3 regions of the Actinomadura kijaniata genome follow, and region 3 is predicted to be linked to each of the others. Evidence: riboswitches for the same ligand, from Rfam matches in the RefSeq annotation. Region 3 holds a riboswitch; each other region holds the start of a gene.
What was found. A riboswitch is a leader RNA that binds a small molecule or an ion and turns the genes downstream of it on or off. The one in region 3 is predicted to bind cobalamin.
Positions count from the first base shown of each region.

Region 1: linked by a shared signal. The riboswitch ahead of HNR61_RS37950 (uroporphyrinogen decarboxylase/cobalamine-independent methonine synthase family protein) and the one ahead of HNR61_RS12030 (ribonucleoside-diphosphate reductase subunit alpha) in region 3 are both predicted to bind cobalamin.
Region 2: linked by a shared signal. The riboswitch ahead of HNR61_RS46590 (ABC transporter substrate-binding protein) and the one ahead of HNR61_RS12030 (ribonucleoside-diphosphate reductase subunit alpha) in region 3 are both predicted to bind cobalamin.

Region 1 is NZ_JACJIA010000014.1:34,721-41,434, reverse strand. Features, by position in the region: gene HNR61_RS37965 (hypothetical protein) at 1-136, opposite strand, end outside; partial or broken gene HNR61_RS50725 (IS982 family transposase) at 480-599, shown strand; one part of gene HNR61_RS37960 (IS5 family transposase) at 591-1,379, opposite strand; one part of gene HNR61_RS37960 (IS5 family transposase) at 1,381-1,488, opposite strand; partial or broken gene HNR61_RS37955 (replication initiator) at 1,822-3,186, opposite strand; gene HNR61_RS37950 (uroporphyrinogen decarboxylase/cobalamine-independent methonine synthase family protein) at 3,843-4,190, opposite strand; cobalamin riboswitch at 4,310-4,526, opposite strand; gene HNR61_RS37945 (RNA polymerase sigma factor) at 4,523-5,815, opposite strand; gene HNR61_RS37940 (YciI family protein) at 5,829-6,179, opposite strand; gene HNR61_RS37935 (hypothetical protein) at 6,552-6,698, shown strand.
Region 2 is NZ_JACJIA010000001.1:273,338-280,051, reverse strand. Features, by position in the region: gene HNR61_RS01280 (ABC transporter ATP-binding protein) at 1-215, opposite strand, end outside; gene HNR61_RS46595 (FecCD family ABC transporter permease) at 212-1,249, opposite strand; gene HNR61_RS46590 (ABC transporter substrate-binding protein) at 1,246-2,229, opposite strand; cobalamin riboswitch at 2,287-2,482, opposite strand; gene HNR61_RS01270 (enolase C-terminal domain-like protein) at 2,740-3,846, opposite strand; gene HNR61_RS01265 (thiamine pyrophosphate-requiring protein) at 3,843-5,639, opposite strand; gene HNR61_RS01260 (SDR family oxidoreductase) at 5,797-6,714, opposite strand, start outside.
Region 3 is NZ_JACJIA010000002.1:985,703-992,416, reverse strand. Features, by position in the region: gene HNR61_RS12035 (ribonucleotide-diphosphate reductase subunit beta) at 1-319, opposite strand, end outside; gene HNR61_RS12030 (ribonucleoside-diphosphate reductase subunit alpha) at 319-2,697, opposite strand; cobalamin riboswitch at 2,843-3,058, opposite strand; gene HNR61_RS12025 (hypothetical protein) at 3,166-3,717, shown strand; gene HNR61_RS12020 (YcnI family copper-binding membrane protein) at 3,817-4,500, shown strand; gene HNR61_RS12015 (copper resistance CopC family protein) at 4,497-5,045, shown strand; gene HNR61_RS12010 (group II truncated hemoglobin) at 5,178-5,945, shown strand; gene HNR61_RS12005 (winged helix DNA-binding domain-containing protein) at 6,056-6,714, opposite strand, start outside.

The DNA of each region.
Region 1 (6,714 bases), on a different contig from region 3:
TCGAGGTGCCCGTACCGAAAAGGCGGAGCACTCCGCTCCGAGCGACATGCCAGGCGTCGGTGGCCATGGCCCCGACCAGCGCTGTCGACCCTGCGGCGGCCAACGCCACCAGTGATTCAGTCAGCATCCGTCCCACCGTTCACCCGTCCTTGAGCCGAATGTAGCCGGTGTTGCGACGAAGCTCTACGTCATGCGGCACCTTCATCAAGTCGCTGGGGTCGGTGCCGCGAGCCGTCGGAGGGACCGGCCCGGGACTACGCCAGGCTCACTGAGTGTTTTTCATCCTGATAGGACTGGGTTGCGATCACAGGTTGGTCCCAGGGCATCGGTCTGGTGCTGAGCGCAGCGAAGCCCCTGGTAGATGGGTTGAACGACCAAGAACAAAAGGGAACCAAACCCCGACGCCAAGCCTGAGCCGACTACCCACAGCAACCATGGATCTATGAACGCGGAGGTCAGACGTTAAATGACAAGCTAAGGACGGCGACCACCACGCCTTCTTCTGGGAGGTCAAGCTGATGCTGGTCACCACTGCTGAGGGCGCGGTGTGCGTCGTCAGCCTGGCCCACCCCACGCAACTAGGGCGTGTTTCAAAGGCAGGTCAGGAGCCAGTCGTTGATGCAGGCGATGTGCAGGACGGCTTGGTAGCGGACGGCGAGTTTGTCATACCGGGTGGCCACGGCGCGGTGGCGTTTGAGGCGGTTGATGCCGCACTCCACCGCGTGCCGGGCCTTGTAGTCGGTGGCGCAGAACGCCGGTGGCCGCCCGCCGGCGCTGCCGCGCCGCTGGCGGTGGCCGATCTGGTCGGCCGGTTGCGGGATGGTCGCGCGGATGCCGCGACGGCGCAGGTAGGCGCGGTTGGCGGCCGAGGAGTAGGCCTTGTCGGCGCGCACCCGCACCGGTCGGGTGCGGGTGCGCCCGGGTCCGAGCCGCGGCACCGCGATCGCCTCCAGCACGGCCTGGAACTGGGGTGAATCACCGCGTTGTCCGGCTGTCACCAGCAGCGCCAGCACCCGTTGGCCCTGCTCGCAGGCCAGGTGGATCTTGGTGGTGAGTCCGCCGCGTGAGCGTCCCAGCCCGTGATCGGCCGGCTCGGGCGCACCGGTCCCGCCCGGTGGCTGCCTCACCGGGCTGGTGCGGGCGCCGGCGGCGTGCTGGTGGGCGCGGGCGATGGTGGAGTCCACCCCGACCCGCCAGTCGATCAGCCCGTCGGCATCGGCACGGGCCTGCAGGCTGGTGAGGATCTGGGCCCAGATCCCGGCCCGCTGCCAGCGGCGAAACAGCGAATAGATCGCCTGCCAGGAGCCGTAGCAGGCGGGCACGTCCCGCCAGGGCGCCCCGACTCGCACTCGCCAGCCGATGCCGTCGATGAGCTGGCGTTTGGTCCACTGCGGCGGGCGACCTGGGCCTTTGGGGGTGGTTGGGGGTGGGCAGCAGCGGTTCCAGGATGGCCCACTGCGCCTCGGTCAGGTCAAACCGCCTCGTCACCGCTAGGGTGGGCACGAGGTCTCCGGTGGTGCTGGTTCTTCTTGGTCGTTGAACTTGCTACCGGAGACCTCTTGCGTTGGCGGTCACGACACACCGCCACACATCAGACTTCGAAACAGGCCCTAGGTCGAAGCGGCTGCCTTCAGATGAGCGCTCTCGCTCGTTCTTCATCGGTTGCTGTCCAGGCCTGGGCGGTCGGCCGACGCGGCGGGGCGGGACCGGACGGAACAGGCCGCACGCCCGGCGCGCCGGGGCGGGCGGCCGCCTGGCGGGCCGCGTCAGCGGACCGCCCTTGACCCTGTAATGAAACTTCTCGACGTCGGGTGGTCCGGGCTAGCTGGCCTCCTGCTCCTGGTCACGCTCGGTGACCTGATAGCGGATGCGTCGGGCCTTCTGGATGCGGTCGCGGGTCTGCTCTGCCCAGAAGTGTTCGCCGTTCAGCAGTCCTGAGCCGACGTAGGTCCATCGGCCGGTCGTGACGGTTGTCCTGTCGGGGTCGGACTGGGGTTGTCCCTCGTTCTGGTGGGTGGCGTAGTCGGCGCGGGCCTGGCGGAGTTGGGTGAGGGTGACCGAGTAGCGGCGGGACTTGGTGGAGAAGTGTCCGCCCTAGCCGAGCATGTGGACCCATTTGCGTAGCCGGAGCGGTTTGTACTCGGGTAGATCGGCCAGCGCGAAGCAGGTCCAGATCATCCGGCGGGCGTGCTCGGACACCTCCAGGGTCCTGATCTGGTTGGGGTAGCGGATCGGCCGGTCTACCGTGCCGGAGTCCTCGGCTCCCTTGGTGGCGTACTTGGCGATGTAGCGGGCGACGTGCTTGTCGGCTATGCCGTCCAACTCGGCGGCGACCTGGATCGCCTGCACGTCCACCTGCCTCCCCCACTGCGCCGAGTAGGGCAGGCTCTGCCCGTCCGGGTGCGGGACCGGTACCGACACCTCGGCGACTGCGGTGCGTAGGGCCCGCTCCAGCAGGTCGGAGGTCGCCCACGCGGGCGGGGCCTCGTCGGGACCGTTGGGGCCGTCGAGACGCACGACGGCGTGGAAATGGATCAGTCCTCGGCGCTGGTACTCGATCACGCGGGCGTAGGAGATACGGGCCTGCTGGCGGAACGCCTTGTGCGTGATCCCCAACTCGGCGGTGATCTTCCGGGGCACGGCCAGCGTGAGCCGCCGCCACAGCTCCGGCGCGTGGGCGTTCCACAGCACCGCGCGCGGGTAGTCGTAGCAGTCCCCACAGATCGGCTGCCCGAGCATCGGATCGTCGGCGGCATGGCGCAGGCCGCATCCCTCGGGGCGGCCGTGGGGGCACAGCGGGCGGTCTCGGCGTGGACGGCACGGCTGCGCCTGTCCGGCCTTCTCCCGGCGGGCGTGCACTACTCCGAACGATGGCGCGGTCAGGGTCAGGAACACGCGGGGATGCCTGCTGACCTGTTCGGGTACTCCCTTGCCTCCGGTGAGACCGGAGATGATCAGGTGATAGGTGTCGTCGCGGTAGACCTCGGCGCACGCGGCGCAACGGGAGGCGCGGCGGTTCCCGCATGCGGTGAGCAGGTAGCCGGTCGGCTCGTCGTCGGTGCTGTAGGACTCGATCAGCTCGCCGGTCTCACCGTCCACGGTGAGGCGCTCACCGCGTAGCCGGATCGGCTGCTCGCAGCCTCCGGCGGCTTTGATCATCTCGTGCCAGCGGGCGAAGTCCGGCATGGCCGCGCGCTCCACGGCGGCGGTGAGTTCGGGCGGTAGCCCTGGAACGGCGGTCATGCGGCATCCCGCCGCGTCTCGGCAGGCTGCTCGTCGGCGGCCTGGTCGTCCTGGGCGTCTGCAAGGGCTGCTTGGAAGATCCTCGCGACGCGCTGCCACTTGGCGTCGCTCCACGTCGGTGACTGGCTGGCCTGGCGCTTGCCCCACTCGGCTGCTTCCGGGCTCGGCGTCAACCCGGTACCCCTCTCCTCTGAACGGAAGAGAGCACGCGCGAACGACGAGAACCGAAGATCAGGAATCCGCGCAGGCTATCGCCTGGGCCCTTCACTCCCGGCGAGTGTTATCCGATCAGATTCGTGGAGAGCTTCTCCAGGTTGTTAGCGGGTTCTCCCGCCTGGCACCTACCCATGCCGGTCGCCCTAGCCCCGGCTCAACGTGGTTCGACTGTTCGCTTTGGTGTGTGAGGTCGTACGGACCTCCGGGCGGCAGAGCAGCCGTCACTCTGCCTTTCACTCGCCATCCTCGAAGTCGCTGGATGCGGCTCCGGTCCCAGGGTTACCCGCCTGAAGGTCAACTTGAAACCCTTCGGTGGGCGTTCCGGCGGGTTATCACTCTGCGTTACTGGTGGCTGCGCCAGAAAAGTTGCCTGGGTGCACTGACTAGTAATAGTTGGTGTCGAACCACTTGGCCATCTCCAGTGCCGGGACGTCGCGGGTGCCGCGTGCCATCGCGAAGTACCGGCCCAGGCCGGTCAGGTGCCGGTAGCGGTCGGGGACGGCGTCGACCATCACGCTGGTGTCGAGGACCTGGTCGTAGAAGGAGAACGTGTTGGAGGGGATCGCCTCCAGACCGGCGTCGCGCAGCTCCCGCCAGACGTCCGCGCGGAGTCGCGCGCCGACCCCGGCCAGGGCGGTGGCGTCGGCGCGTCCCGCCCAGTAGTCCTCGGTGGCGGACTTCAGCTCCCGGTCCGCCCCGATGCGGGGGTATCCGAGGATCGTGGTGTGCATGGCAGCTTCCCTCGCCGTGCCATCGTGCGGACGCGCGAAAGGGGGAAGGCGGCGCACGGCCGGTGAACGGCGCGGCTCGTCCCGGGCCCTCCCGCGAGGCCGCGGACCACCGCGCGCCGGGCGGCGCGCGGGCGGAGGCAGGTCTTCGGACTCACGGGCACCGCTTCTCGTCGAAGCGCCCTACTGGCCGTCGCTTCCCGGACCCTTCGGATCCAGTGCGTGTGACGGCGGTCGTTCCCGTTCACCGCTGCGGGGCAGTCCCGGATTCGCACCGGGTTCCCTCTTGCGACGCCCGTGTCCGTGGACACGGGCGAACCTTCCGCGCGGGCAGTCTACGATCTTGCGGGCCCGTCCGGCGGACGGGCCGTTCGGTGGTGGTCGGTGACCTGTGTCAGGCGGCGTCGCAGGAGTTTCCGTTCGGCGTCGGTCCCGGCCAGGTCGAGGGCCTGCCGGTAGGCGTCGGCGGCCTCGGCGCGGCGGCCCAGCCGGTGCAGCAGGTCCGCCCGCGCCATGGGATAGGGGTGGTGGCCGCGCAGGCGCGGCTCGTCGGCCAGCTCGTCCAGCAGCGCCAGGCCCGCCCGCGGGCCGTCGCGCATCGCCACCGCGACGGCCCGGTTCAGCGCCACGACCGGGGAGGCGGTGAGGGCCAGCAGCACATCGTAGAGCGCGACGATCTGCGGCCAGTCGGTGGACGCGGCGTCGGCGGCCTCGTCGTGCAGGGCGGCGATGGCGGCCTGCACCCCGTAGGGGCCGGGCGGCCCGCCGGTCAACGCGACCGGCACCAGCCCCAGCCCCTCCTCCACCATCGGGCGGTCCCAGCGGGACCGGTCCTGCTCGTCCAGCAGCACCGGGGACCCGTCGGGGGCGGTGCGGGCGTCGCGGCGCGCGTGGACCAGCAGCATCAGCGCCAGCAGCCCGGTGACCTCGCGTTCGGCGGGCAGCAGGCGGTGCAGGATGCGCGCCAGCCGGATCGCCTCCTCCGCCACGTCGGGGCGTTGCAGGTCCGGGCCCGAGCTGGCGGCGTAGCCCTCGGTGAAGACCGAGTACAGGACGCCGAGCACGCCGGGCAGCCGTTCGGGCAGCTCGTCGGCGCCGGGGACGCGGAACGGGATGCGCGCCTGCCGGATCTTCTTCTTGGCCCGCACGATCCGCTGCGCCATCGTCGCGGTGGGGACCAGGAACGCCCGCGCGACCTCCGGCGTCGTCAGCCCGGCCAGGCACCGCAGCGTCAGCGCGGCGCGGTCCTCGGCGGGCAGCGCCGGGTGGGCGCAGGTGAAGAACAGCCGCAGCCGCTCGTCGGGCAGGTCGTCGCCGATCTCGGGCGGCGGGGCGGGCGCGGCGCGGTCCGCCTCCACCTGCATGACCGCCAGGCGCGCGGCGTAGGCGCGGTCCCGGCGCAGCCGGTCCACCGCCTTACGCCGCGCGGTGGTCAGCAGCCACGCGCCGGGCCGGTCGGGGACCCCGTCGACCGGCCAGTGCACCAGCGCCGCCTCGACCGCCTCCGAGGCGACCTCCTCGGCCAGGTCCAGATCCCCGAACCGGTGGACGAGGGAGGCGAGCAGCCGCCCGTACTCCTCGCGGAACATCGCCTCGACCGAGGCCCGAGCGGCCGCGCGCTCCCCCATCGCCGGACCTTCCTCAGTACTCGTCGCTGACCGGGCGGACCACGACCGAGCCGTCGCGCGCGCCGGGGCAGCGGGCCGCCCAGTCGAGCGCGGCGTCCAGGTCGGGGACGTCGATGACGTAGTACCCGCCCAGGTACTCGCGGGTCTCGGCGAACGGGCCGTCGGTGGTGATGTGGCGTTCCCCGGCGGCGTCCACGCGGACGGTGGTGGCGGTGGTCAGGTCCGCCAGCGAGTGCGAGTCGACCAGGATCCCGGAGTCCCGGACCGACTTGTCGTAGGCCATCCAGTCCTCGACGGTGCACTGGGAGTCGATGGCGGTCGGGTCGGAGGTGGGCGGGGTCTGGATGAGCAGCATGTACTTCATGGTCCGTCTCCTGTCTTCGGGTGCGGCGGGGTGCCGCACATGATGACGACGAGCGGCCATCCGGGAAATCGACACCCCAGCGAAGATTTTTTCTCAGGAGTTTCCCGCAACGGCCGTCCGACGCGACGCGGACCGTGGGCGGGGGGCGATCGCGGCCGACGCCTGCCGGTCATCCTCGGCGTCCCGAGAGCCTCCTTGCGAACCTGCGGAAGACGTCGCACGTCATAGGACCATGCGGGTGGAGCGTTCGAGGCAGGGCTCCACGGCTCGTTCACGGAGCCGCCGGTCCGGTGACGGAAGCCCCGGAACCGAGGCCACGCAGCCGCGGGCCAGGCGCGGTTGCGAAGCGAGGGCGTGCCGACCGTCGCGCGCGTGAGAAGCGTGAAGGGCGGGAAGGCCAAGGCCTCGTACCGCTTCGCCGGCCGGTCATGGACGATGGGCCTCCCGCACCGCCAGGACCGTCCCCCGCCGGCGCGCCCCGTCTTCGCCACCGGCCAGGCGGGCGGGCAGAGGCGCTGACCCGCTCCGGGCGGCG
Region 2 (6,714 bases), on a different contig from region 3:
CGGACGTCCTCGCCGTCCAGCAGCACCCGCCCCGACGACGGCCGCACCGACCGGTACAGCGTGCGCAGCAGCGTCGTCTTGCCCGCCCCGTTCGGCCCGACCAGCCCGACGACCTCCCCGGCGGCGGCCTCCAGCGTCACCCCGTCCACCAGCGTCTGCCCCCCGGCGGCCACCGAGACGTCCTCGACCCGCAGCGTCCCCGCGTCCGCGCTCACGCCGTCCGCCTCCGCATCAGCCACAGGAAGAACGGCCCGCCGACCAGCGCCGTCAGGATCCCCACCGGCACCTCCTCCGGGGCGATCACCGTCCGCGCCACCAGGTCGGCGACGATCAGGAACGCGGCCCCCAGCAGCGCGGCCACCGGCAGCGCCCGCCGGTGGTCGGCGCCCACCAGCAGCCGCACCACATGCGGCATGATCAGCCCGACGAAGCCGATGGCGCCGCTCACCGCCACCATCGTCCCGACCACCAGCGCGACCAGCACGAACATCACGGTCCGGAACCGGTGCACGTCCAGTCCCAGCGCGGTGGCGGCCTCCTCGCCCGCCAGCAGCAGGTTCAGCCACCGCGCCGTCCCGGCCAGCGCGACCGTCCCGGCCAGCACCGCGACCGCCGGGACCGCGACCATCCCCCAGGTGGTCCCGGCCAGCCCGCCCAGCATCCACCGCAGCGCCGACTCGGCCGCGTGCGGGTCGTCGGAGGTGACCACCAGGTACCCGGTCACCGCCGACAGCACCTCCGCCGTCGCCACCCCCGACAGCACCAGGCGCACCGTCGTCATCCGCCCGCCGACGCGCGCCAGGAAGTACACCAGCATCAGCGCGGCCAGCGCCCCGAGGAACGCCGCCGACGGCAGCGAGAACGCCCCCAGCACCGTCACGTGCGCGGTCACCACCAGCACGGCCCCGACCGTCGCGCCCGAGGAGATCCCCAGCAGCATCGGGTCGGCCAGCGGGTTGCGCACCAGCGCCTGCAACGCCATCCCGCACACCGCCAGCCCCGCCCCGACGACGGCGCTCATCAGCACGCGCGGCAGCCGCACGTCCAGCACGATCGTCTCGCGCACCACGGGCCAGGTCGGCTCGGCGAGCGCCGGGTGCAGCCGGTGCAGCAGGACGCCCCACACGTCGCCCACCGGGATCCGGACCGACCCGACCGCGACGCCCAGCGTTCCCACCGCCACGACGAGCGCCGCCAGACCGGCCAGGACCAGCGGGTACGGCGCCCGCCGCGTCGCCGCGCCGGTCACCGGAAGCGTTCGGGGTGCAGCTGGCGGGCCAGCGACTCCACCGCCCCCGGCACCCGGACGCCCAGCACGGTCGACGACAGCGGCAGCACCGCGAACCGCCGGTCCCGGATCGCCGGAACGTCCTTCAGCGCCGGGTTCCCCAGCAGGAACCGCTTCTTCTCCTCGACGCCCGTCCTCCCGTAGTCGTAGATGACGACCACGTCGGGGGCCCGCTCGGCGACCTGCTCGAACGACACGTCCCCGAACGCCTTGGGCAGGTCGCCGAAGACGTTGGCGCCCCCGGCCCGCCGGATCAGGTCGCTGCCGACGCCCCCGCCCCCGGCGGTGAAGGCGGTCTTGTCGCCGCTGTCGTAGACGAACACCTTGGGCGGGCGCACCCCCGCGACGCGCTTGCGCACGCCCTCCAGCGTCGTGCGCATCCGCGCGACGACCTGCTCGCCGCGGTCGCGCACCCCGAAGATCTGGGCGATGGCGCGGATCTCGGTGTCCACGGTCTCGACGGTCACCGGCCCCTTCGGGCAGGACTCGACGCTCAGGTGGCTGTCGATCCCGGCCTTGGCCAGCGTCCCGCGCCCGCGCCCGTCCTTGTCGGCGAACGCGCTGGTGAACCCGCCGTAGACGAAGTCCGGCTCGGCCGCCAGCAGCGTCTCGTAGGAGGGGTACTCCCGGGCCAGCACCTTGATCCGCCCGTAGGCGCCCCGGTACTCGGGCAGGATCCGGTCGTCGAGGTAGGCGGTGCCGACCATCGACCGCTCCAGCCCGAGCGCGAGCATGATCTCGGTGGTGTGCTGGTTCAACGTCACCGCGCGCGTCGGCGGCCGCCGGTAGGTCGTGGTGACGCCGCAGTTGTCGATCCGCACGGGGAACCCGGCCGCGGTCCTCCCGGTGTCGCTCCGCGCCGGGCCGCCGCCCCCGCACCCGGCGCTCGTTCCCAGCGCGATCAGGGCGACCAGCGCGGCCAGGGCGCGACGCCCCGGCATCCGCACAGCAGACACAGCCGTTCCACACTCCTCCCCGGGGAGATCCGCCCCGGACTCGTCGAGGTGGCGACGGCGTGAGTCTCCTGGCTCTCGGGTCGTCGCTCGTCCCGGCCTTCCCACCCCCCGACGGGGGCGGTGGCGCGTTCGGGATCCGCTCGCCGATCACAGTGGCGGGACCGCGCCGGATTTCCACCGGCTTCCTCGTTCCGCCGTCGCCCGCTTCACGGCCGACACGAGCGTCGGCCGCGATCGATTCGTTCCTGCGCCATCATCGCACCGACCGGGCGCGCACACGCACCCGAACCCCACCGATCCCGCCCCCGGCGGTTCCGGAAGTGGACACGGCCGCGGGACAGGGACGCCCGCCGCCCGGCCCGGCCGGCGGCCTCCCGCGCCGTCGCGCCCATGAACCGCGTCGCCTCCGAGTCCGCCATCCCACCGGAGATAGCGGTGACCCGTCGCGTTCCGCGGTCATCGGCGCGCGCCGGGGCGCCGGAGGCCGCCGCGTCCTCACCGCACCCGGTAGCGCTCGGCGTCGGCCTCCCGGAACGTCAGCCCGTGCCCCATCGCGTCCCCGCGGGGCCGCACCTCCCCGCCCTCCGGCTCCAGCACGCCGTCGAAGAACAGCGACTCGACCCGCACGTGGTCGTGGAACCACTCCAGGTGCCGCAGGTTCGGCGTCGCCGCGCCCACCACCGCGTGCAGGTGCGGCGCGCAGTGCCCCGACACCTCCAGCCCGCGGGCCGCCGCGACCGCCGCGACCCGCTGCCACTCGCTGATCCCGCCGCACCGCGACGCGTCCGCCTGGAGGCAGTCCACGACCTCGCACATCCGCTGGAAGTACGCCAGGTCGTACCCGTGCTCCCCGGCCGTCACGTCCGCGTCCACCGCGTCCCGCACGACCCGCAGCCCCTCCAGGTCGTCCGACGACACCGGCTCCTCGAACCATCCGACGTCCAGATCCCACGCCGCGCGCGCCACCCGGACGGCCTGCTTGCGCGAGTAGGCGCCGTTCGCGTCCATGTACAGGTCGACCTCGTCCCCGGCGACCTCCCGCACCAGCCGCATGCGCTCCAGGTCCCGGTCGACGGCCGTCCCCCAGCCCTCCCCGACCCTGATCTTCACGCGGGGGATGCCGAGCGCGCCGACCCACTCCTCGACCTGCGCGACGAGCCGCCGGTCGTCATCGGTCGTGAACCCGCCGCTGCCGTACACCGGGACGCTCTCGCGCACCCCGCCGAGCAGCCGGTGCAGCGGCACCTCCAGCAGCCGCGCCTTCAGGTCCCACAGCGCCACGTCCACCGCCGAGATCGCGCACCCGGCGATGCCCTGCCGCGCGTCGTCGCGCATCGCGCGCACCATCGCCTGCCACGCGCCCGCCACGTCCAGCGCGGGCAGCCCGCGCACCACGTCCGCGAGCTTCGTGGCCACGACCGCCGCGCAGGCGGACCCCCCGTAGGCCCAGCCGAGGCCGACCGTCCCCTCGGCCTCGGCCCGCACGACCACCACGTCCGTGGCGTCCCACTCCAGCGTCCCGTCCCCCTCGGGCCGGTCGGTCGGCACGGTGTACGCCGCCGCCTGAACCGACCCCACCAGCGGGTCACCGGCAGCGCTCACTTCTTCCCCCGGTGCGGCAGGAACTCCTGGGCCTTGGTCCGGATGCCCTCCCGGAGCACGCCCCAGCGGTCCTCGTCGCCCTTCAGCAACGCCTGCGCCGCGCCCTTCACCTGGTCGAACGTCGCATGCGGTGGGATCGGCGGGACGTCCGGATCGCAGTGCACGTCCAGCAGCACCGGCCGGTCGGCGGCCAGCGCCCGGTCCCAGGCGGGCCCCACCTGGTCCGGCTTGTCCACCACGATCCCCTCCAGTCCGATCGCCGAGGCGAACGCCGCGTAGTCCATGTCCGGCAGCGTCTGCGACTGCGGGAACTTCGGCGCCCCCTGCATCGCCCGCATCTCCCAGGTGACCTGGTTGAGGTCGTTGTTGTGCAGGACCGCCACCACGAACCGCGGGTCCTCCCACTCCTGCCAGTGGCGCCGGACGGTGAGCAGCTCGGCCAGCCCGTTCATCTGCATGGCCCCGTCGCCCTCGAACACGATCACCGGCCGGTCCGGCAGCCCGGCCTTCGCGCCGATCCCGTACGGGATGCCCGGCCCCATCGTCGCCAGCGTGCCCGACAGCGACCCCCGCGTGTCGGCGCGGAACCTGAGGTTGCGCGCGTACCAGTTCGCGGCCGACCCCGAGTCGGCCGTGACGATCGCCCGTTCGGGCAGCCGGGCCGACAGCTCGTGGAACAGCAGCATCGGGTTGACCGGGTCGGCATCCACCAGGGCCTCCCGGCGCATGGTCTCCCACCACCGTTCGACGTTGGACTCGACGGTCTCCCGCCACTCCCGGTCGGTCTTGCGTTCCAGCAGCGGGATCAGCGCCCGCAGCGTCGCCGCCGCGTCCCCGACGAGGTTGACCTCGTAGGGGTACCGCATCCCGATCATCGTCGGGTCGATGTCGACCTGCACGCCCCGCGCCTGGTCGAGTTCGGGCAGGAACTGCGTGTACGGGAAGCTCGACCCGACCGTCAGCAGCGTGTCGCAGTCGCGCATCAGCTCGTAGCTCGGCCGGGTGCCCAGCAGCCCGATCGACCCGGTCACCCACGGCAGGTCGTCGGGCAGCGCGTCCTTGCCGAGCAGCGCCTTGGCGACGCCCGCGCCCAGCAGGTCCGCGACCCGCTCCACCTCGGCCCGCGCGCCGCGCGCCCCCGTCCCCACCAGCATCGCGACGCGCCGCCCGGCGTTGAGGACCTCCGCCGCCCGCCGCACCGCCTCCCCGTCCGGCGCGATCCGCGGCCGCTCCGTCCCCGGCCTCGACGAGGGCACCATCTTGAACGCGTGGCCGGGCGGGCTGTACTCCAGCTCCTGCACGTCCGCCGGGATGATCACGGCGGTGGGGGCCCGCCGCGCGACCGCGATCCGGATCGCGCGGTCCAGGACGTTCGGCAGCTGCTCGGGAACGGTCACCATCTGCACGTATTCACTGGCGACGTCCTTGAACAGCGACAGCAGGTCCACCTCCTGCTGGTAGGAGCCGCCCATCGCGCTGCGGTCGGTCTGGCCCACGATCGCGACGACCGGGACGTGGTCGAGCTTGGCGTCGTAGAGGCCGTTCAGCAGGTGGATCGCCCCGGGCCCGGACGTCGCCGCGCACACGCCCACCCTCCCGGTGAACTTGGCGTACCCGACGGCCTCGAACGCGCTCATCTCCTCGTGCCGCGCCTGCACGAACCGCGGCCGGTCCCCGGCCCTGCCCCAGGCGGCGAGGAGACCGTTGATCCCGTCCCCCGGGTAGCCGAATACCGTCTCGACCCCCCACTCGCGCAACCGTTCCAGCAGGTGGTCGGCGACCGTGGCGCTCATCGTCAACACCCCTTTCCGTGTTCGTCGCATGCGCGCTGCGTGTCCGGCGGTGCCCGTCCACCCCGCCTACCCACCAGCTCCGGGACCATTCAGCCCCGCGAACACCGAAAGGGGACCGCGATCGACGGCACGAGCCGCGGTCCGCCGACGGCGCTGATCATCCTGCCCGTCGTCGCGCCCCCACCACCCATCCGGCGGCCGCCGCGAGACCGCCCGCCGTCAACGCCCACCGGTGCCGCGACGCCCACCACTGGACGCTGCGCGGGTGCGCCCTCTCGTCGAACCGCCCGTGCGCCCCGAAGTCCGGGCCGCCCTCGCCGTCCACGGGCCGCCACAGGTTCACCGGCTGGCCGGGGTCGGCGGGCTCGTCGCCCTGCTGCGACCCGTAGCCGGTCCGGGCCAGGTACCGGTCCAGCAGCGCGGGCGCGAGCCGCTGCCCCACCAGCGTCGCCACCGTGCTCCCGCCGACCCAGTACTCCCGCCGTCGGGGGTGCTCGGCCGCGTACACCAGCGCCCCGGCGGCGACCTCCGGCTGGTAGATCGGCGACACCGGCCGCGCCCGCCGCGGCATGCGCGCCTTGCCCCACGTGAACTGCGGCGTGTTCACCGCGGGAAGCTGGACCATGGTCGTCCGGACGCCGCTCCCCCGGTGCAGCAGCTCGACCCGCACCGACTCGTGGAATCCCTGGATCGCGTGCTTGGCCCCGCAGTAGGCCGACTGCAACGGGATCCCCCGCTTGGCCAGCGCCGACCCCGTCTGCACGATGACGCCCCGGTCCCGCTCCGCCATCAGCTCCAGCGCGACCCGCGTCCCGTGCACGAACCCGAGGTAGGTCACCTCGGTGACCCGCCGGAACTCCTCCGGCTCGATGTCCATGAACTCCCCGAACACGGTGCTGAACGCGGTGTTCACCCACACGTCGACGGGCCCGAGCTCCCGTTCGATCCGCGCCCCGGCCTCCCGCAGGGCCGCGAAGTCGGCCACGTCCACCGGCACCGCCAGCGCCCGGCCCCCGGCCGCCGCGACGTCCTCGGCGGCGGCCTTCAGCCCGGCCTCCCCGCGGGCCAGCAGCCC
Region 3 (6,714 bases):
TCAGGTAGAACTGGACGTGGACGGCCTCCTCGAACAGCTGCCGGGACAGGTAGAGGCGGGCCTCGGGCGCGTTGACGTGCTTGTAGAGGTTGAGCACCAGGTTGTTGGCGACGATCGAGTCGCCGGTGGCGAAGAACGCGACCAGCCGGTTGACCAGGTGCAGCTCCTCGGGGGTGAGGCGCGCCAGGTCGGCCAGGTCGGAGGCCAGGTCGACCTCCTCGACCGTCCAGGTGTTGCGGATCGCCGCGCGGTAGCGCTCGTAGAAGTCGGGGTAGCGCATGGGCCGCAGGGTCAGGTCCATGCCCGGGTCGAGCAGCATCACTGGCAGGCCTCGCAGGTCTCGGGGCTCTCAAGGGAGCAGGCGACCGCCTCGGCGTCCGGGGCGGTGCGCGCGCCGGTGGTCTGGGCGATGGTGGTCTGGGCGATGCGGGTCGCCGGGCGGGAGCGCAGGTAGTAGGTGGTCTTCAGGCCGCTGCGCCAGGCGTAGGCGTACATCGAGGAGAGCTTGCCGATGGTCGGCGTCTCCATGAACAGGTTGAGCGACTGGCTCTGGTCGATGAACGGGGTCCGCGCCGCCGCCAGGTCGATCAGCGCCCTCTGCGGCAGCTCCCAGGCGGTGCGGTACAGCTCGCGCAGGTCGGCGGGCAGGTCGACCAGGCCCTGGAGGGAGCCGTTGGCGCGCTTGATGGCGTCGCGGGTGGCGGCGTCCCACAGGCCGAGGCGCTTGAGGTCGGCGACCAGGTAGTTGTTGATCTGGAGGAACTCGCCGGACAGGGTCTCGCGCTTGAACAGGTTGGACACCTGCGGCTCGACGCACTCGTAGCAGCCCGCGATCGACGCGATGGTGGCGGTCGGCGCGATGGCGATCAGCAGGGAGTTGCGCAGGCCGTGCTCGGCGACCTTGGCGCGCAGGGCCTCCCACGCGTCGGGACGGGTGATCGCCGCGTCCGGGAAGTGGTCGACGTGGAGCTGGCCCCGCGCGGTGCGGGTGGCGGCGTAGTCGGGCAGCGCGCCGAGTTCGGCGGCCAGGTCGGCGGAGGCGTCGTAGGCGGCGAGGGCGATCTCCTCGGCGATGCGCGTGGACAGCGTCCTGGCCTCGGCCGAGTCGAACGGCAGCCGCAGCTTGAAGAACACGTCGGCCAGGCCCATCACGCCGAGGCCGACCGGCCGCCAGCGACGGTTCGCGCCCTCGGCCTCGGCGGTCGGGTAGAAGCCGCGGTCGATGGTGCGGTCCAGGAAGCGGACGGCGGTGCGGACGGTGGAGCGGAGGCGTTCCCAGTCCAGGTCGTCGCCGGAGACGTGCGCGCCGAGGTTGACCGAGCCGAGGTTGCACACGGCGGTCTCGCCGTCGCTGGTGACCTCCAGGATCTCGGTGCACAGGTTGGACAGGTGGACGACGTTGCCGGGCTCGGCGGTCTGGTTGCAGGCGCGGTTGGCGGCGTCCTTGAACGTCATCCACCCGTTGCCGGTCTCGGCGAGGGTGCGCATCATCCTGCCGAACAGGCGGCGGGCGGGGACCTGGCGGACGTAGCGGCCCTCGGCCTCGGCGCGGCGGTAGGCGGCGTCGAACTCCTCGCCCCACAGGTCGACGAGCTCGGGCGTCTCCTTGGGGTCGAACAGCGACCACCGCGCGTCGGCCTCGACGCGGCGCATGAACTCGTCGGGGATCCAGTTGGCGAGGTTGAGGTTGTGGGTGCGGCGGGCCTCCTCGCCGGTGTTGTCGCGCAGTTCGAGGAACTCCTCGACGTCGGCGTGCCACGGCTCCAGGTAGACGCAGGCCGCGCCCTTGCGGCGTCCGCCCTGGTTGACGGCGGCGACCGAGGAGTCGAGGGTGCGCAGCCACGGGACGATGCCGTTGGAGTGGCCGTTGGTGCCCCGGATGAGGGAGCCCCGGGACCGGATCCGGCTCCAGGAGACGCCGATGCCGCCCGCGTACTTGCTGAGCCGCGCGACCTGCGCGTACCGCTCGTAGATCGACTCCAGCTCGTCCCTCGGGGAGTCGAGCAGGAAGCACGACGAGAGCTGGGGGCGGCGGGCCGCCGAGTTGAACAGGGTGGGCGAGCTCGGCAGGTAGGACAGGGTGCTGAGCAGCGCGTACAGCTCGCGGACGTCCTCGACGGTGTCGGACAGGCCGACCGCGACGCGCATCAGGAAGTACTGGGGGCGCTCCACGACGCGCCGGGTCCTCGGGTGGCGCAGCAGGTAGCGGTCGTAGACGGTGCGCAGGCCGAAGTACTCGAACCGGTCGTCGGCGGCCTCGTCCACCAGGGCGTCCAGCGCGTCGGCGTGGGCGGCGACGAACGCGGCGGGCGCGTCCGACAGCAGGCCCTCGCGGTGCGCGACGGCGACCGAGCCGGCGAACGAGCGGACGCCCTCCGCCGCCGTCTCGTCGGCGATCTTCGCGCCGAGCAGCCGGGCGGCGACCCGGGAGTAGGCGGGCTCGACGCCGACCAGCGCGGCCGCCTCGCCGATGGCCAGGTCGCGCAGGCCGGCGGCGTCCACTCCCCCGTTCGCGCGCACCGCCGCCAGCACCCGGGCCGGGTCGGCGTCCGGCAGCCCGGCGCAGGCGCGTTCCACCTGCTCGGCCAGGCGCTCGACCGGCTGCCCGGTCGGCACGGCCTGGGCGGGTGCGACGCTGACGGCCTCGGCGGTCCCGGTGAGGACACCGGCCGGTGGCGCGATCAGTTCCTGGGTCACGTGCTCTTTCCCCTCGCGAGCTCGTCCCGCGAGGGCATGCGAACGACGCGCGGACCGCCGGTCGCCGGCATGCCGCGCACCGCCCCCGGTCCTCCCGCGAGACCTGGACGTACGAGAGCCCTCCGGGCTCCCTTCGCCGCGGACCGCGTCCACGGCGGAGCTGGCAGGTCTTCGGACTCGCGGGCGCACTGCGCGCTCCTACCGGCCGTCGCTTCCCGCCCCCGTTCCCGGGGTCAGTGCATGTGACGGCGGTCGTTCCCGCTCACCGCTGCGGGGCAGTCCCGGACTCGCACCGGGTTCCCTCTTGTGACGCCCGTGCCGTCTGGGACGGCTGGGGCGAACCAGCACGGGCATGACCCTACATCTTGATGACGGGTGACGCACAACCCCAACATGTAGGGCGTGTCACAGCCCCAAGGCGGGGGTCGGGTGGTGCCTTTCGTCCGGAGGTGGGACCATGGGGCCGCCATGTCCCCGCAACCGTTCTTCCATGCCTCCCGGGCGGTGCTGTTCGCCACCGTCGTGGTCGCGTTGGCGACCCTCGGGCACGGGCTGGCGTCGTCGCACGCGGTGCCCGCGTGGGCGGTGCTGGCGGGGTTCGCGGGAACGCTCGGGGTCACCTGGGCGCTGGCCGGGCACGAGCGGTCCCTTCCGACGATCTTCGGGGGGCTGCTGGGCGGGCAGTTCGCGCTGCACACGCTGTACGCGGACGCCGCCCTGGGGTCCGGGCATCACGGCGGCTCCCTGATGCCCGGGCGGGACTCCGGCTGGACGATGACGTTCGCGCACGTCGCGGCCGCCGCGCTGGCGGCGTGGTGGCTGCGGCGCGGCGAACGGGCCCTGTGGTCGCTGGCGCGCCGGCTGACGTTCCGGCCGGCGCCGCCGCTCGTCGTCGAACCCCCGGCGCCTCCCGCCCGTATCCCCGTGATACCGGTGACGGACGTGCCCGTGCCCGTGGGGCGGGCGCTGCGGCACCAGGTCGTCCGGCGGGGGCCGCCGCTCCGTTCGAGGGCGCTCTGAGGGAGCGCCGTACGTCACCGGGCGCGCCGTCGGCGCGTTCGGGTTCTTCACGTGCTTCTCGAACGGAGTCTCACCATGTCATCACGGTTCTCTTCGGGCATGTCCAGGTTCGCCGCGGTGGCGGCGCTGGCGTCGGTGTCGGTGGTCGGGCTGGCGGGCGTCGCGTCCGCGCACGTCACCGTCAACCCCGGCACCGCCGAGCAGGGCGGCTTCACCAAGGTCGCCTTCCGGGTGCCGAACGAGCGCGACGACGCCGGGACCACCAAGGTCCAGGTCGACCTGCCGGTGGACCACCCGATCGCGTTCGTGTCGGTGCGGCCGGTGCCGGGCTGGTCGGTGAAGGTGGAGAAGAGCAGGCTCAAGACGCCGATCAACGTGCACGGCGCGAACCTCACCGAGGCGGTCTCCCGGATCACCTGGTCCGGCGGGAAGATCGACAAGGGGCAGTTCCAGGAGTTCGACGTGTCGATGGGGCCGCTGCCGACCGACGTGGACCAGCTGGCGTTCAAGGCCGAGCAGACCTACGAGGGCGGCGAGGTCGTCAAGTGGGACCAGCCGGCCGAGCCGGGCAAGGAGGAGCCCGAGCACCCCGCGCCGGTGCTGAAGCTCGCGGCGAAGGGGTCCACGGAGCCCGCCCGGGGGCTGGCCGCCGCCGCCAGGCCGGTGGCCGCCTCCTCCGCCGACGACGGCACCGCCCGGATGCTGGGCGGGATCGGCATCGCGATCGGCGTGCTCGGCCTGGTCGTCGGGGCGCTCGGCCTGGTGCGGGGGCGTCGGGCATGAGGCGCCGCAGGCTGGCGGCGCTGACCGCCGGGGCCGCGCTGGCGCTGGCCCTTCCCGCCGCGCCCGCGTCGGCGCACACCGCGCTGCGCTCCTCGACCCCGGCCGCCAAGTCCACCGTCGAGGCGCCGAAGGAGATCGTGCTGACCTACACGCAGGCGATCTCGCTGCCGAAGGTCATCCTCACCGGCGAGGGTGGGACCCAGTACGGCGCGGGCGCGGCCGAGGCCGCGGACAACAAGGTGACGCTGCCGGTGAAGCCCGGCCTGCCGAACGGCCGGTACACCGTGGGGTGGCGGGTCGTGTCGCTGGACGGGCACCCGGTGTCGGGCAGCTTCACGTTCACGGTGAAGGGGGCCGCGGCCGCGTCGCCGGCGGCCTCGGGTTCGTCCGCTCCCGCCCCGTCCCCGGCGAGCACGCCGGCGGCGGTCGCCGAGGAGAAGGAGTCGTCCGGGTCGGGCGGCTGGCTGTGGATCGGGCTGGGCGCCGTGCTGGTGGCGGCCGTGGCGGGCGGTGTCGCCTGGGCGCGGCGGTCGCCGCGCGGCTGATCCGCGGAACCGGTCCGATGGGCGCCCGGCGGGGTTCCCGCCGGGCGTCCCGCTTTTTCACAGAGATGATCTCTCTTGCGCTGATTACATGATTACATGAAGCTCCCGGCCCTCGACCGAGAGCGTGAGCGCATGATCGTCGAATACATCCGGTACCGGATCGCGGAGGCCGACGCCGCCGCCTTCGAGGAGGCGTACGGGCGGGCCGCCCGCGCGCTGACCGCCGCGCCGCAGTGCGTGGACTACGAGCTGACCCGCTGCGTGGACGAGCCCGGACGGTACGTCCTGCGGATCACCTGGACGTCGGCGGCCGACCATCTGGAGGGCTTCCGGAAGGGCGAGCACTTCCCGGCGTTCTTCGCCGAGATCAGGCCGTACGTGGAGAGCATCGAGGAGATGCGGCACTACGGGCCGACCGCCGTGCGCGGCCGGGGCGGATCCGTCCCGACGCTGTACGAGTGGGCCGGGGGGAGCGCGGCGTTCGAGCGGCTGACCGAGACGTTCTACGGCAAGGTCCTGAAGGACGACCTGATCGGACCGCTGTTCGCGGGCATGGACCCCGGGCATCCCCGGTACGTGGCGATGTGGCTGTCGGAGGTGTTCGGCGGCCCGGAGCGGTACAGCGCCGAGCGCGGCGGCTACGCCCACATGGTCCGCCAGCACCTGGGCAAAGCGATCACCGAGCCGCAGCGGCGCCGCTGGGTGAACCTGCTGATGGACGCCGCCGACGAGGTCGGCCTGCCCGACGACCCGGAGTTCCGCGCGGCGTTCGCGGGCTACGTCGAGTGGGGCACGCGCCTGGCCCGCGGCAACTCCCAGTCCGGCGCGACCCCACCGCTGGAGGCCCCGATGCCGCACTGGGGCTGGGGCGTGGCCCCTCCCTACATCCCGAACTCCTGACCTCCGGCCCCGCGGGACGCGGAACCCCCGGGAATGTGGGAACCCGGGGGTCGGCGCGGGTGAGGGCGCGTGGTGAGCGCCGCCGCGGCGGCTGGGAGCGGACGCGGTCGCTAGTCGCCGAAGCGGATGTCGCGGCCGGTGGCCCCGGCGAAGTCGAGGAGGCGGTGCGCCTCGGCGGTCAGGGCCTCCTCGTCCTCGCCGGTGAACGAGGTGTGGGGCCGGAGCGTCAGGGCCTTGTCCGTGAGGTTCCACTCCCCCGCCGTCACGCCGTCGAGCAGGATCGTGCCGGGGACGAGGTTGGGCCGCCCCTTCGCCGCGGCGAGGTGCTCCTCGGTGACGAAGCGGGAGCGGTCGGCGTGCGACAGCAGCAGGTTGTCGAAGTCGTACAGCAGGCGGGCGGGGGCGGGCGCGTCCTCGCCGGGGCGGGGCGCGTCGGGGAGGTCGAACAGCTCGCGGCCGTCCTCGCTGCGGAACGTCACCAGCCGGGGGCGGAGGCGTTCCACCACCTCCTTGAGGCGGGTCAGGCCGGACCACGCCTGCACGTCCATCACCGACGCCGGGCCGAACGCCGCCAGGTAGCGCAGCACCATGCGGTCCAGGGTGGCGCCGGCGTCGAGGGGCTCGCCGAGCCAGTGCTCGGCGGTGGTGTGGGCGATCGGGCCGCTGGACCCCCACACGCCGCGCGGCGGGACCTGGACGAGGGCCATCCGGTTGCGGGCGGCGTAGGCGAGGGAGGCGGGCGCGCGGTCGGGCCAGCGTTCGGCCAGCA